Linked DNA regions of Victivallis lenta. The protein of the gene in region 1 binds, or shares a complex with, the protein of each later gene. Links are inferred from orthologs where the notes say so. Each region holds a gene or a part of one and is shown on either strand. Other genes may lie near its edges.

Region 1 (6,434 bases):
CCGCTGCGCGGCGCATACCGCGCTTTTTTGCCGGGCGGCAATGCTGTTTTGTTTCACATACCCGGTATTATACGCAATTGCGGTTATATATGTGACATATTCACCAACAGCTCGATCAACGTGAAATATATCTTCTTTATAAAACCTCCTTAAATGTCGTATCATGGAAAAGAGTTAAGCCGGCGAGTGGACTCGGCTGCCGGATGTTTGTTTTTTCTGGTTGTTTCTCCTGCTTTTTTTACTTCGGGACAATTCGATATTCTGCCCGTGCGCGGAACACGTTCTTCCGGCGCGGAAAATGGTGACCGATTGATTCCGGTTTTACCGGGCGGCAATATTTCCGTGCGGAAACCCTTCCGGCCGTTTCCAGGGGATGACCGTTTCTCCGGCGGCGGAGCGCCGGGTGCTCTCCCGCAGCACCAGCGACGGCGCAATCAGAGTCTGACGGCCGGTCCGGCGTACCTGCGGGTCGTTGCGGCAGGCGTGGATGATCTTCTCGGCGGCGACGGCCCACTCGCCGAGGTTCTGGTCGATTGAAGAGAGTGCCGGGTGAAAAAATCCGCATTCCGGGATATTGTCGAAACCGATGATGCAGAGATCGTTCGGAACGGAGAGTTCGAGTTCATGGCAGGCGCGCATAACGCCGAGCGCGCCGAGGTCGGAGTCGCAGAAGAGGGCGGTGCAGTCGAAGGTTCCGCTGCGCCCGAGCTGCATCATTTTTTCGTAGGCGCGGGCGCTGGATTGCTCGCCGGGGCGGGTGTTGCAGTCGATGATCAGCGGAGTGATTCCATTGACCATCAGGTATTTTGCAAATCCGTTCCGGCGTGAAACCGTACTGTCGAGCTGCGGCTGGGTCAGCATCATGCCGATTTTCGTGTGGCCGTTGTTCAGGAAATGGCCGGCCGCCATGGCGCCGCCGAGTTCGTTATCGGTGCTGACCGCATTGATGCCGAGTCCCTGCGGTGCGCTGTTGATCAGCACCACCGGATAGTCCAGCCGTGCCAGGTGTTCCCAGGTGTTGAGGTCGAAATCCCAGTGCCAGTAAACGATAAGGGCATCGCTTTCCGCCGGCAGCATTTCCGGCGTGACGCGTTCGATGCCGTAGTTGTGGTAGCACGGTTTCAATGTGTATCCGGAAGCCGTGAAATGGCGGGCGAATTCGGTGAGAATTGCGGCCGTGAAGCTGGACTGCCAGTCCGGCAGCAGCAGGGACACTACGCCGTTCGGACAGTTCTCCCGGTTGTCGGCAGGCGCTTTGAAGGTGCCGCGGCCGACCTGCGACACGATGAGGCCGGCCTTCTTCATCTCGTTCATCGCCTGGGTGATGACGAGCTGGCTGACGCCGAAGCGCTTCATCAGCCGGCGTACGGAAGGCACCGTTGCTCCCGGCGGGAGGCTCTCGACCAGATCGCGGCACTCTTTGATGATGTTGTCGTATTTATCCATGAATTTCGTTTTCTTTTTATTGGTAATACACTTTGTATTTGGTGTATTTCTGTATTAATTATACCAGAAATAAAAAGAATGTCAATAGGAAAATGAAAAATAATTCAAAAATCGATGTCCCCGCGCCGCTGTGCGGTTTGGCCAGGGAGAAGGGCGATTCATTGATCGGGCATGTGCGGTGAGGAGTGTGGATGTCCCGGCCGCGGGGGGAACTGCGGGCCGCTGACGGAAGACTGTATGACAATGAAGTGATACACTTCGGAAAACAGCGCCGGACACGGAGGGCGGCGTGCGCTTATTTGCCGGAGGCTTCGCGGATCAGATCGGTGAACTCCTCGCGGGAGAGTTCGCCGAGTCGCTTGCCGCGTTTCGAGAGCTTTTCGTTGAATTTGACGGCGGTCTCAGTCATTTTCTCATGGGTTTCCTCGGAGCCGCCGACCAGGCAGAAGTTGTCGCCCCGGGTGATGCGGCGATGCTCATCCCGGCCGTCCAAGCCCATGCCCAGCAGCAGGGCGGTGTTGTTTTTCGATGCGTCAGCCATGCGAACAGCTCCTTTCCTGTCACTAATATAGTACCTTTTCTCAAAAAATCCAGCCGGAAAGATGCGGCAGCCGGTTTCAATACAGAATATCGTGCCAGTCGCCGTCGAAACCGAGGCTCCGCAAGAGGCGGATGTGCGGCTGCAGAAAACCGAAATCAGACAGGTGGTGCGCATCGCTTCCGAAACTGAGCTTCACTCCGGCCGCCAGCGCGCGCCGCGTGAATTCCGGGTGCGCGCTGTTATGGTGAAAATTGACTTCGGCCGCCATGCGGTATGTTTTCAGCAGCGCGATGATACGGTCGAAATACGGTTCCGGGTCGATGCCCCGCTTGCGGAGAATTCGCAGCGGATGGGCCAGTACCGGAATTCCGGCCCGGCCGTACGCTTCGATCATGCGGAGATGGAGCTCCCCGAGTTCTCCCGGCGGACAGTTCGGGTCAAGATGGTGAATTCCCCCGATCAGGGCTGCCGCATTTTCACGCAGTGCGGTTGTCATGACCGGTTCGCACTTCCGGGTGATATCGACTTCGAAGCCGGCCCGGAACCGTTCGTCGCCGAAACAGCGGCAATATGCGAGGAAGTCCGGGAGCCGGTTCACCGCATACGGTTCGCGCAACCCGTTGAAAAACCAGTCGAAACCGAAAAATCCGCGCTTGGTGAAGTAGAGCTGCCCGCTGTGTTCGGTCACGTCGCAGCCCGCGAGATTGAACATCTCCATCAACTCCTTTTCCGCCTCGAAATCCATATTTTCCCCGCAGTAGGCGTACGGCGTGTGCGTGTGGCGGTCGAACCATTCGAAACCGTCCGGAAGCCGGAATGAATCGGTTTCGTATCTGACTGTTCCGTTGTCGTCAAGTTCGATCCGGGCGAAAGAGAACGGCGACTCGCAGAGGGCCGGCGCGCAGAGAAACGTGGCCTTCCCGTCGAAAACCGGTTCGCTCCCGGCATGATGGTGGCCGGAGATGGAGAGCACGCAGCCGGTCGCGTGCATTTTTGCGATGATTTCGTCCCGGTTCCGGTAGCCGTAAGGAGAGTTTCCGGTCCCGGCCGGAAAAACGGGTACGTGCTGCAGTGCCACGAGCTGTCCGTCGAAACCGGAACGCGCCCGGTCGAATTTCGCCAGCTCCTCCGGCAGCCGCTCGGCGTTCCAGCCGGGCCGCTCCGGGTCGAGGAACGGGATGATCCTGGTGCGCTTGATCTCAATATACTCCGGCGGCTTCGGAATGCATTCATAGAATGCGGCGGGCGGAAGATCGTGATTGCCGGGAATGGCGATGACCGGCACCGGCACTTCCCGCAGCAGGGCGCCGAGCTCGTTCAGGCGGCCGATTGCGGCGCGGTCCCCGGCCATTGCCGGGTCGATGAGGTCGCCGGCCGCAATGACCGCATCGGGCCAGCCTTCGATTTCAAGCAGTTTCAGGAACCGTTTCAGCAGCAGGGCCCCGTAAGCTCCCTTCCGGCCGGGATTCCTTCGGTTCGGGCCGCCGGAATAATGAATATCGGTGACGACTGCGAGGCGGATGCTCATGGTTTCCGCTCCTTCAGGGCTTTTTTCCGGCCGTCGGGACCGATTGCCACGAAGGTGCATTCGCCGCGGAGCGCTCGCTCACCGCCGACCCGGGCTTCGATCGAAAAGGTGACGCTGCTGCGGCCGAACTCCGGCTTGCCCGCATAAAAATCGAGGATTTCGCCGGCCTTGACCGGCCGCGTCAGGTAAAATTCGGAGAACCGGTAGCCGACCGGATGGGATTCCCCGGTACACCGGGCCGCGTGAATCGCCGCCTGTTCGGCTGTAAAATCGAGCATCCGGCCGCCGTAAAGATTGCCGCCGACGCCGAGGTCGAGCTCTTTTACCAGCCGGGAACCGAGAAAGAACGGTAGTTGTTCCGGTGATTGACTCATGGTGCTGCATCCTCCCTGTTTGCCGGATCAATATAATTCCATTGGCCGCCGCCGGCAAACCGGAAAGGGGGGGAATATCGATAAAGTATATAAATATAGATATTTTTTTATCAAATGGCTTGAAAACCTGCGTTCGACAGTATATGTTGAATAGCGAAGAACGGATATTCCGCAGTTCCCGCGGAGGTTTGGATTCTTCGTTCCCTATTCCCTTTTTCCCGGGCCGGATGTTTTCCCTGCATCCGGCTTCTTTCTTTCCGGATGGCGGGCGCAGGTTTGCATTGCGCAGGTTGCCGATAAAGCTTCCCGGAATTTCGGGAACATGGGGTGCTGCGGCGGCAGAACGGATATGCCGCCGCCATGCCCGGGGGAATGGGATTGGGTAAGAAGAACCCTCCCGCGGATGCTGAAAATGCAGAAAAAGCATCCGGGGGAGGGCGGGGAAAAGAGTGCCCGTTTCTTTTCCGGAGAACACCATTACTATATCACCGCAAAAGCGGTTTGCAAGCACGCAAATTAGATTTGTCTAATTTTTTTGGAAAATTTTTCCCGCGTAAGGTGAATGAAGCCGGAAAGACGGTCAGGATTTGCCGTCGTCGCGGTGGCGGTACACGGACTGGATGAGTCCGCAGGCCGCCATCAGCATCAGGAAAAAGGAGCCGCCGTAGCTGACGAACGGCAGCGACAGGCCGGTCACCGGCGTGAGGCCGATGCTCATGCCGATGTTGATGAAGCAGTGTGTGAAGATGATTGCCGCAATGCCGATGCAGAGATAGCGCCCGAACGGATCATCGGTCAGGAACGCGGTCCGCAGGATCGAGTAGAGCAGCAGCAGGTAGGCGAGGAAAATCAGCGCGCAGCCGATGAAGCCGGTCTCTTCTGCGATGATCGAGAAGATGAAGTCGTTGTTGGCCGCCATCTGGGGCAGGAAGCCGAGGGAGTTCTGGGTCCCTTCGCCGATGCCTTTCCCGGTGAGTCCGCCCGAGGCGACCGCAAGGTAGGCCTGCCACGGCTGGTAGCCGGTGCTGGCGAGAAAGTCCTCCGGATGCAGGAACGCGAGGATGCGGTTCAGCTGGTAGCCTTTCAGGAAAGGCCGTATCTTCAGCACCTCGTTGGCGACGATGAGGCCGAATCCGACGGTCGAGGTGACGGAGACGAAAATGATGTACCGCCACTTGAGCCCCGCGCAGAACACGATGGCCAGATAAATCGGCAGCAGGATCAGGGCGCTGCCGAAGTCGGGCTCCTTCAGAATCAGCACAAGCGGAATCGCGACGGTGATGCCGGAGAGCAGCAGGCAGAAGAATTTGTTCACCGAGAACACCGCGGTTGAGAACATCGCCGCCAGCAGCATGATCAGCGAGAGCTTCGCGAATTCGGAGGGCTGGAGCCGGAAACCGACGCCGGGGATATTCAGCCAGCTGACCGCCCCGTTGACCTTCTGCCCGACGAAGGGCAGCAGCAGCAGCAGCACGAGGGTGAACAGATAGAAGAGCAGCGAAAGAACCTTGTATTCGGTCCGCCGCAGGTTCAGCATCGAACCGATGAGCCAGAGCAGCGTGCCGCTCCCGACCCACAGCAGCTGGCGGTTGAAGGCCTGCAGGGCGGTCGCCGTGCCGATCTGCACGCCGGTGGAGTAGATGAAAACGAGCCCGACGGCAATCAGAAACAGCAGCGCCGTGACCTGAACGAAATCGAAGCTGCCGAGGTAGTGCAGCAGACGCATCGGCAGGCCGTAATCCGGCTGTTGTTTCCTTTTCGCAGTCATGAACCGCTTTTCACTGAAAAGGGGGACGAAACGGAATTTATTCCGCTTCGCCCCCCGGTGTTATCGTTAGTTTGCCGTTCAGATTTCGAAGGTCTGGTCGCGGCGGGGGCCGACGGAGACGATGGCGAGCTCGGAATCGACCAGCTCGGTAATGCGTTCAAGGTACTTCTTCGCGTTCTCCGGCAGCTCGTCGTAGCTTGAAACGCCGCTGATGTCCTGTTTCCAGCCCGGCAGCCACTCGAGCACCGGCCTGGCCGCTGCGAGTTCTTCGACCGATGCGGGGAACTCCTTCGTGACCTTGCCGTCGATCTCATAGGCGACGCAGACGCCGATCTTGTCGAAGCTGTCGAGCACGTCGAGCTTGGTCACCGCGAGCTTGTTGACGCCGTCGACCATGCAGGCGTATCGTCCGGCGACCGCATCGAACCAGCCGCAGCGGCGCGGCCGCCCGGTGGTGGCTCCGAACTCATGGCCGACCTGGCGCAGCGTTTCGCCGTCCTGGTCGAAAAGCTCGGTCGGGAACGGGCCTTCGCCGACCCGGGTCGTGTAGGCTTTGATGACGCCCCAGACATCGCGGATCTTCTGCGGCGCGATGCCGGCTCCGGTGCAGGCGCCGCCGGAGACCGTGTTGCTGCTCGTGACGAACGGATAGGTGCCGTGGTCGATGTCGAGCAGCGCGGCCTGCGCGCCTTCGCAGAGGATCTTCCTGCCGGATTTGATCGCGTCGTTGATCAGATAAACGGTGTCGCAGACATAATCCTTCAGGTAGTCGGCCGC
Region 2 (6,562 bases), on another replicon or contig:
CGGCGATCTGCTCGTAACCTTCGGCGCGGGCGACTTCGGCGAAGTACGTGTACTTGTTGCGGGCCTGGGATTCTCCGGCGAACGCATGTGCGAGATTTTCGGCGGTCTTGCTGTTCTTGAGGTCAGCCATCTTTCACTCTCCTTGAGTTATGTTGCTGTTTCATAACGAAACGGGCTTGTCATTGCTTTAAATATAGTAATAGTTATCAAAAATGCAAATGCGAAAATGGAAAAAAATGAATTATTTGCTGTTTTTGATGAGCCGCCCGGTGAATCCGCGGTATCCGGCGAGAGCGAACGGTTCTCCGGGAACGGCCCAGGCGAAGTCGCGGGTGTCGACCAGGCGGCTCTCTTCGAAGGCGCGGCGGATCGCGTCGTCGATGCCGGGAACCACCCGGCGGTTCACGCCGTTTTCGGTGACGGTGCGGACCTCCTCCTGCGGAATGTCGCGGTTCGGAACGGAGTCGAAGACGGCATTCGAGATCAGCGTGTGCTTCGAGGCGAGGTCAAGCGTGCAGATGAACTGCTTCGGGTCCTCCATGCGCTTCAGCAGCGCGTCGTAGATGTGCTTGCGCATTTCGTCATGCGGCGTGGAGGCGAACTCCTCGGTGTCGCCGTTTTTGAGCGTGACGACGGTGCGCTGCTCGTCGTAGTCGATGGTTCCGGCGTCGCCTTCGATGCGCGAGATCGGATTCACGTTTTTTTCGCAGACATGGGTTACATGGAAATAGATCTGCTGCTCGAGCGCGCTTTTGATCCTGATCGTGGCGAAGTCGTTGGTTTCGATCCGGTTGGCACGGAACAACCCGGCCTGCACTTCGACCGGGTCGACGGTCCCCTCGAAACTGGTGCCCGCATAGAAGATCAGCAGATTCAGGAAGTGGGCCATCGCGTTCGTGAACGGGCTGTCAAGCACCCATTTGCCGTTGACGGAGAGCATTCCGGCCCAGTTGTTCCGGCTGTAATACGCATCGTTGCGCGGCCAGAGCGTGTAGGATTTGAAGATCCGCGGCCTGCCGATGGCGCCGGCCAGCAGAAGCTCCTTGATCCGGCGGGTTTCGGGCTGGTACATGGTCTGGTAGCCGACCGCGACGAATTTGCCGGTCCGCTTTTCGGCCTCCTTCATGATCTGCGTCTCTTCGACGGTCGGCGCCACGGGCTTCTCGACGTAGACGTTTGCTCCGGATTCGAGCGCCGCGACGGTCATCGGGCAGTGCATGGCGATTCCGGTCGGAATGAAGCAGATGTCGATTTTGCCGCGGAATTCCTCGAGCATGACGCGGTAGTCGGTGAAGAGCCGGCAGCCGATCGACTGGAGAAAGGCGCACTTCTCGGCCTCTTCGGACTGGTTGATGACGGTGGCGGCGACGACGTTGACTCTCCCCGCCGCATGTTCCCGGACGAAATCATTGTAATGCACGGCTCCGAATCCGGAGACCCCGATAACGGCGACATTGATCATGGTGAAAAGCCTCTCCTGTTGAAAAATTGTGAATCGCGCCGAAATAAAATAGTGTTTGTCCCCCGGACATTCAAGTCGAGCGCGGCGTCTCGAGCAGGTAGCGCCGGAAGAACTCCGCCGCCAGCGGCGCACAGCTGCGGCCGCCTGACTTGCCCTCTTCGACCATGACGCAGCAGGAGTAGGTCCTGCCGCGGTAGGTGACGAAGGCGATGAACCAGGTGGTCAGGAACCGGCTGCTCAGCGGGCCGACTTCGGCCGACCCGGTTTTGCCGTAGAGGTCGAGCCCCTCCACCTTCGCTTCGCGGCCGGAGCCGCGCGGCGTATTGACGACGTCGAACATGCCGCGGCGGACGACGTCGAGGGCCGAACGCCCGGCCTGGAGCTCGCCCACCGGCTCCGCCTTGCGTTCGTAGAGCGGACTGCGGTTCGAATCGACCACGCGGTACACCACGTGCGGCTTCCAGACGGTTCCGCCGTTGGCGAGGGCGGCGGCGTAGACCGCCCCCTGCAGCGGAGTCAGCGTAATGATGCCCTGGCCGATCGAAAGCAGACCGGTGTCGTAATTGGTCCAGCGCATTTTCTGGCGCTTGCGCTTTTCCGCGTCCGAGGGGAAGGTTCCGGCCAGCTCCGGCAGCTCGATCCCGGTGCGGCGGCCGATGCCGGCCGAACGGAGCACCTCGGCGATCGGGTTGAGCCCGGTTTTCAGCGCGTGTTCGATCATGTAGTCGTTGCAGGATTTGGCCAGCGCTCCTTCGAGATTCAGCGGACCGTGACCGTTGCGTGCGGCGCAGCGGACGCGCGCGTTGCCGATCTGCGTGTACCCGTCGCAATTCACGATTTCGGCGGGCGATACGCCGGAGTTCAGGAATGCCAGCGCCACCAGCGGCTTCAGGATCGAACCCGGCGTGTAGTTGCCGAGCAGCGCGCGGTTGTAAAGCGGCCGGTCCGGGTCGGCGAGGAGCTTCCGGTAGTAATCCGCCCGGATGAACGGGGTGAAGCCTGCCGACAGGTCGTAGCTCGGGCTCGAGGCGGAGGCGAGCACGTCGCCGTTCGCGGCGTCGAGCACCACGATCGCCGCCCGTTTCCCGGCGATGACCGATTCGGCGATTCTCTGGGCGCGCGAATCGATGGTCAGGATCACGTTGTTGCCGTGCCGCGGCTCGATCTTGCTGATCAGCTTGTTCTGGATGAAACCGAGATGATCCACCTGGACGAGCGAGTAACCAGGCAGGCCGCGCAGGCCCGGCGGCCGGGCCTCGTCGTCTTCGTCGGAGCCCGGGAGCAGGTCGAAGGCACGCTCGATCCCCTCCACGCCGATGCGGTCCGGCACATAATAGGAGAAGTCGCGCCGGTCGCTGGCGCTCTGCGGGTCCTGAAGCCGGGTGTAGCCGATGATGTGGGCCGCAAGCTTTCCCTCCGGATAGGTTCTGGATTCATCCGACTCGAGCCCGACGCCCTTCAGCGACCGTCCGCTCTCGAGCGCGCGCGCGATCTCCGGCTGGGTCAACTGGCGGAAGAGGACGAGCGGCAGCCCGGGCTGCAAATTCAGATGGCGCGTGATGTCCTCCTTCGTCAGAGGATTCGTCCGCCGCAATGCTTTGGAAATGGTCTCCGCCGCGTCGAAGATCGCGCTGACGGTTTTGCCCTGCGACCCTTTCACCTGCATCTCCTGCGGGTAGATGACCAGATTCGAATCGCTGCTGCCGCCGGCCAGAAGCGTGAGGTCCCGCGTGTAGATTTTGCCGCGCGTAGCCGGAATGCGGATCCGCCGCAGCGACTGGCGCGAAATGGCCTCCTTGCTCTTGTCCACCGCGCGGGTCTGGATATAACCGAGCTTCACGATCATGATGAGAAAGACAAGCAGAATGATTCCGCCGAAGATCAGCAGCCGCAGGTGTTCGGTTTCCAGGAGTCCCTGCGCCGGCTTCTTTTCCCGGCGCGGGGCGGGGCGTCTGGCGTTCGGGCTCATTGGTTTTTCCCTCCACGCGGTTCGCGGACCCGGCGCGGCCGCAGCCGTTCGAAGCTCGCTTTCGGCTCGCAGATGGCGGCGCCGAGTCCGAGCCGGGAGCCGGCCGCGTCGAAGAGCAGCGTCAGGAGCGGCATCAGGAAAAGCCCGAGCGCGCCGAAGAAGATCAGCTCCCACAGGAATTCGTCGACCTGTTCCGGCTGGGTCGAGAGCGAGAGCCGGACGATCCCGCCGCCGAGAATGGCGACGAGCGCGATTCCCATGCCGGGCAGCGCGGTCTCGAACGGATGGGTCGGCGCCTTGAGCCGGATCAGCTTGCCGGCCAGCAGCGCGGCCGCGAGAATCGCCGCCGTCACCGGCAGATCCCGCCCGTAGGCGAGGTCGAGCAGAATGCCGAAGCCGATCGAGACGGCGAAACCGATTCCGAGCGATGTGGTCAGCGAGACGTAATAGACGACGAGCGCGGCGAGAAAGAACGGCAGATCGAGCCTCCCGGCCAGGAGTTCGGCCAGAAAAGCGAAACCGAGAAGCGCGAAGACGTAGACCGTCCTCATGGCCGGTTCTCCTCCGGCGGCGCGCCGGTCGGGATCGCGACGGTCACGAAGCGCAGATTGTCGAAATCCGCATGGGGCGTCAGCAGCCCGGAGATGTGCTGCGCACTGGAAAAATCCGGATCGACCTCGTCGACCGTGCTGAGGCGGCCGATCAGAATCCCGCGCGGAATGCCGGCTTCGTAGCCGGTGGTCAGCGCCGTTTCGCCGGGCGTGAATTTGACGTTGACCGGCAGGTGTCCGACCGGGAGCTTGCCGGCGACCGGCTGGCGTTCACCCGTATTCAGAAAGCCGGTGCTGCCGTTTTCGAATGCGGCGGAGAGCCGCAGCGACGATGCGAACAGGGTGTCGACCTCGGCATTCCGGCGGCCGACGCGCGATACGATTCCGACCAGCGCCGGAACGCCGTCCGGCCCCGCCGCGATCACCGCTGCGCCCGGCGTCACGCCGGAATCCGCATCCAGGCTGATGAGGAACCGCTCCCGCCAGAACATCGGGTCGCGCAGAATCACCTGGGCGGCGCGGTAGTTCCACGCGACGGGGGCGGGCAGTGTCAGGAGCCGCCGCAGTTCGGCGTTCTCTTCCGCCAGTGTTCCGGCCTCGCGGCTCCGGACGGCGAGGGTACGGTTTTCGGCCATCAGCGCTTCGGCTTTGGCCGCGAGCTCCGTGCGGGAGAGGAGCAGCAGCGACTGCTCCGAAACCCCCTGCGTCGCCAGCTGCGTCAGCGTCAGATACGGGTAGAAAAAATCGCCGAGCAGGAGCCCCGCGCTGCGGCGGAGCGCCCGGTACCCGGCGAATGCGAGCAGGAGCGCGAGCAGAACCGTCGCTGCGAAAACGACTCTGCGGTCGGATTGTTTGCCCGGTTCCTTCATCGATGATGCTCAGCTCCCGCTTCCGTGTGCGGTCAGCAGCCGCAGAGTTTCGCTTTGAGTTCGACGAGTTCGTCCTCCGCCCCTTCGAGCAGTTCGTCGATGAGCTCGCGGACGGTCATGACCTTGTCGACGAGGCCGACCGACTGGCCGGCCATCAGGGAGCCGTTGTCCACGTCGCCTTCGACGGCGGCGCGGCGCAGCGCGCCGATCCAGAACTTCTCGACTTCCTCCTGCGCTTCGGCGCGGTGGATCGTGCCGGCTTCGAGCTCGCGCAGCAGGCGGAGCTGGAGCTGCCCGAAGAGGTCGGTCCCCCTGTTGCGCAGCGCGCGCACAGCGACGACCGGGAGCTTCTGGTCGTACTGCGGCGTCGAGATCGCGTCGCGGGCATTCGCATGGCGGAAAGCCTCCTTGAAGGCCGGGTGGACCGTGGACTCCTCGGTCATGACGAAACGGGTGCCGAGCTGGACGCCCGCCGCACCCATGGTCAGCAGGTGCGCCATCATTTTCCCGGTGCCGATGCCGCCGGCGATGAAGATCGGAATTTCCTTGTGGAATTTGTAAAGCACCTGCTGGATCAGAACCATGCTCGAAACATGCCCGATGTGGCCGCCGGCCTCGCTGCCTTCGAGGATGATGCCGTCGGCGCCGAACCGGATCATGCGCTCGGCGATGGAGACGGTCGAGGCGAAGCAGAGCACCTTGGCGCCGGTGGCCTTGGCCGCGGCGATCTCCTTCTCCTTCGGGAAGCTGCCGGCGAAGATGATGTACGGCACCTTGACCCGGTCGAGCATCGCGAGGTGGTCCTTGTAGGCCGGGGCGATCGTGATGAGGTTCACCGCGAAATTGTTCGGCGTGAGCTCCCGGAGCTGGTGGATCTGCTTTTCGAGGATGTCGCACGGGGCGTTGCCGCCGGCCAGGCAGCCGAAGCCGCCGGCGTTGCAGACGGCCGAGACGAGTTTCGGCTCCGAAACCCAGGTCATCGCGCCGCAGATGATCGGATACTTCACGCCGAGAAATTCACTCCCGCGACGCATGAGCGGGGTCAGCATCGATAAATCTTTCATCATTCTTCTTTCATTTTCCCTGTTTTGATTCCCTTTTTTCCCAACCGCCGCATTCGGGTGGTGCGGCAGCTTGCTAATATAGCATTGCAGGGAAACCTTTTCAATCGTCAAGCCACTCGCGTTCGACGCGTTCGAGGAATTTTTCCTCCCGTTCGGTGAGGAGCGGCGATGGACGGTTCGCCTCCCGGATCGCGTCGCGGTAAAAGTCGGCCGGAATCCGGTTCTCCATTTCCACCGCGTCGAGGAACGCCTCTATTTTTGCGCGCCTCTCGAGATCGTTCCGGATTCGCGCGATGGCCTGCCGGAACCGTTCCCCCGACGAAGGGGGGGGCTCCGGACGGGCAGGCGGCGTCAGCGGCAGGCGCATGAGCGCATCGGCCAGATCCTGCAGCAGCCGGTTGAACGGGCCGTCGTTTCCTTCGCCGAGAGCGAGAATCCGGAGCCGGAGCTCCTGCTGGAGGGCGGCGGCGTCGGCCCTCTGCTGAATGATCTCCGGCAGATCGAAGAGGTCGGCGGAGGTGTGTTCGCCGGTCGGCAGCCCGTGTTCGTCGAGAACCGGCAGCTCAAGCTTGTTCAGCGCCTCGAACGCCGCCGACGTGATCGGGACCGGCTGCGGGAAGAAATCGTTGAAGGCGAGCCGCCGCGCG

What was found.
Region 2: the proteins of FYJ85_RS14945 (region 1) and FYJ85_RS12510 are in contact, whole or in part, in a crystal structure (PDB 6PL5), measured with the Thermus thermophilus proteins. The link is inferred for Victivallis lenta from one-to-one orthologs. Residues at the interface, in WP_223903423.1 of Thermus thermophilus: Phe161, Val165, Phe168, Val169, Leu172, Pro198, Tyr199, Glu202, Tyr211, Arg212, Asp213, Gln220, Val221, Gln223, Ser224, Ile226, Ala227, Ile228, Gly229, Ser230, Gly266, Phe267, Val270, Leu274, Tyr277, Gly278, Leu281, Phe285, Leu289, Arg297; in WP_223903432.1 of Thermus thermophilus: Arg4, Ile5, His6, Leu8, Ala9, Phe12, Ala15, Leu16, Leu19, Gly20, Arg22, Ala23, Trp24, Leu26, Gln27, Val28, Tyr31, Tyr34, Leu36, Leu43, Thr45, Asp47, Lys156, Gln157, Gly158, Ser160, Val184, Leu201, Glu202.

What each region holds. Positions count from the first base shown.
Region 1 is NZ_VUNS01000017.1:101,652-108,085, forward strand. The notes cover bases 3,564-6,434. They hold FYJ85_RS14945 (FtsW/RodA/SpoVE family cell cycle protein), read right to left. Parts: upstream 5,658-6,434; coding sequence 4,470-5,657; downstream 3,564-4,469. Other genes in these bases: FYJ85_RS14940 (hotdog domain-containing protein), read right to left, coding at 3,564-3,889; FYJ85_RS14950 (adenylosuccinate synthase), read right to left, coding at 5,736-6,434. Outside these bases: FYJ85_RS14925 (GntR family transcriptional regulator), read right to left, coding at 322-1,446; FYJ85_RS14930 (hypothetical protein), read right to left, coding at 1,742-1,987; FYJ85_RS14935 (metallophosphoesterase), read right to left, coding at 2,064-3,515; more of FYJ85_RS14940, read right to left, coding at 3,512-3,563. UniProt on the Escherichia coli protein: Peptidoglycan polymerase that is essential for cell wall elongation. Also required for the maintenance of the rod cell shape. Functions probably in conjunction with the penicillin-binding protein 2 (mrdA).
Region 2 is NZ_VUNS01000013.1:36,442-43,003, reverse strand. The notes cover bases 983-3,981. They hold FYJ85_RS12510 (penicillin-binding transpeptidase domain-containing protein), read right to left. Parts: upstream 3,432-3,981; coding sequence 1,533-3,431; downstream 983-1,532. Other genes in these bases: mreC (rod shape-determining protein MreC), read right to left, coding at 3,979-3,981; FYJ85_RS12505 (hypothetical protein), read right to left, coding at 3,428-3,981; FYJ85_RS12515 (Gfo/Idh/MocA family oxidoreductase), read right to left, coding at 983-1,462. Outside these bases: rbr (rubrerythrin), read right to left, coding at 1-130; more of FYJ85_RS12515, read right to left, coding at 242-982; more of FYJ85_RS12505, read right to left, coding at 3,982-3,982; more of mreC, read right to left, coding at 3,982-4,851; FYJ85_RS12495 (NAD(P)H-dependent flavin oxidoreductase), read right to left, coding at 4,884-5,918; FYJ85_RS12490 (hypothetical protein), read right to left, coding at 6,016-6,562. UniProt on the Escherichia coli protein: Catalyzes cross-linking of the peptidoglycan cell wall. Responsible for the determination of the rod shape of the cell. Is probably required for lateral peptidoglycan synthesis and maintenance of the correct diameter during lateral and centripetal growth.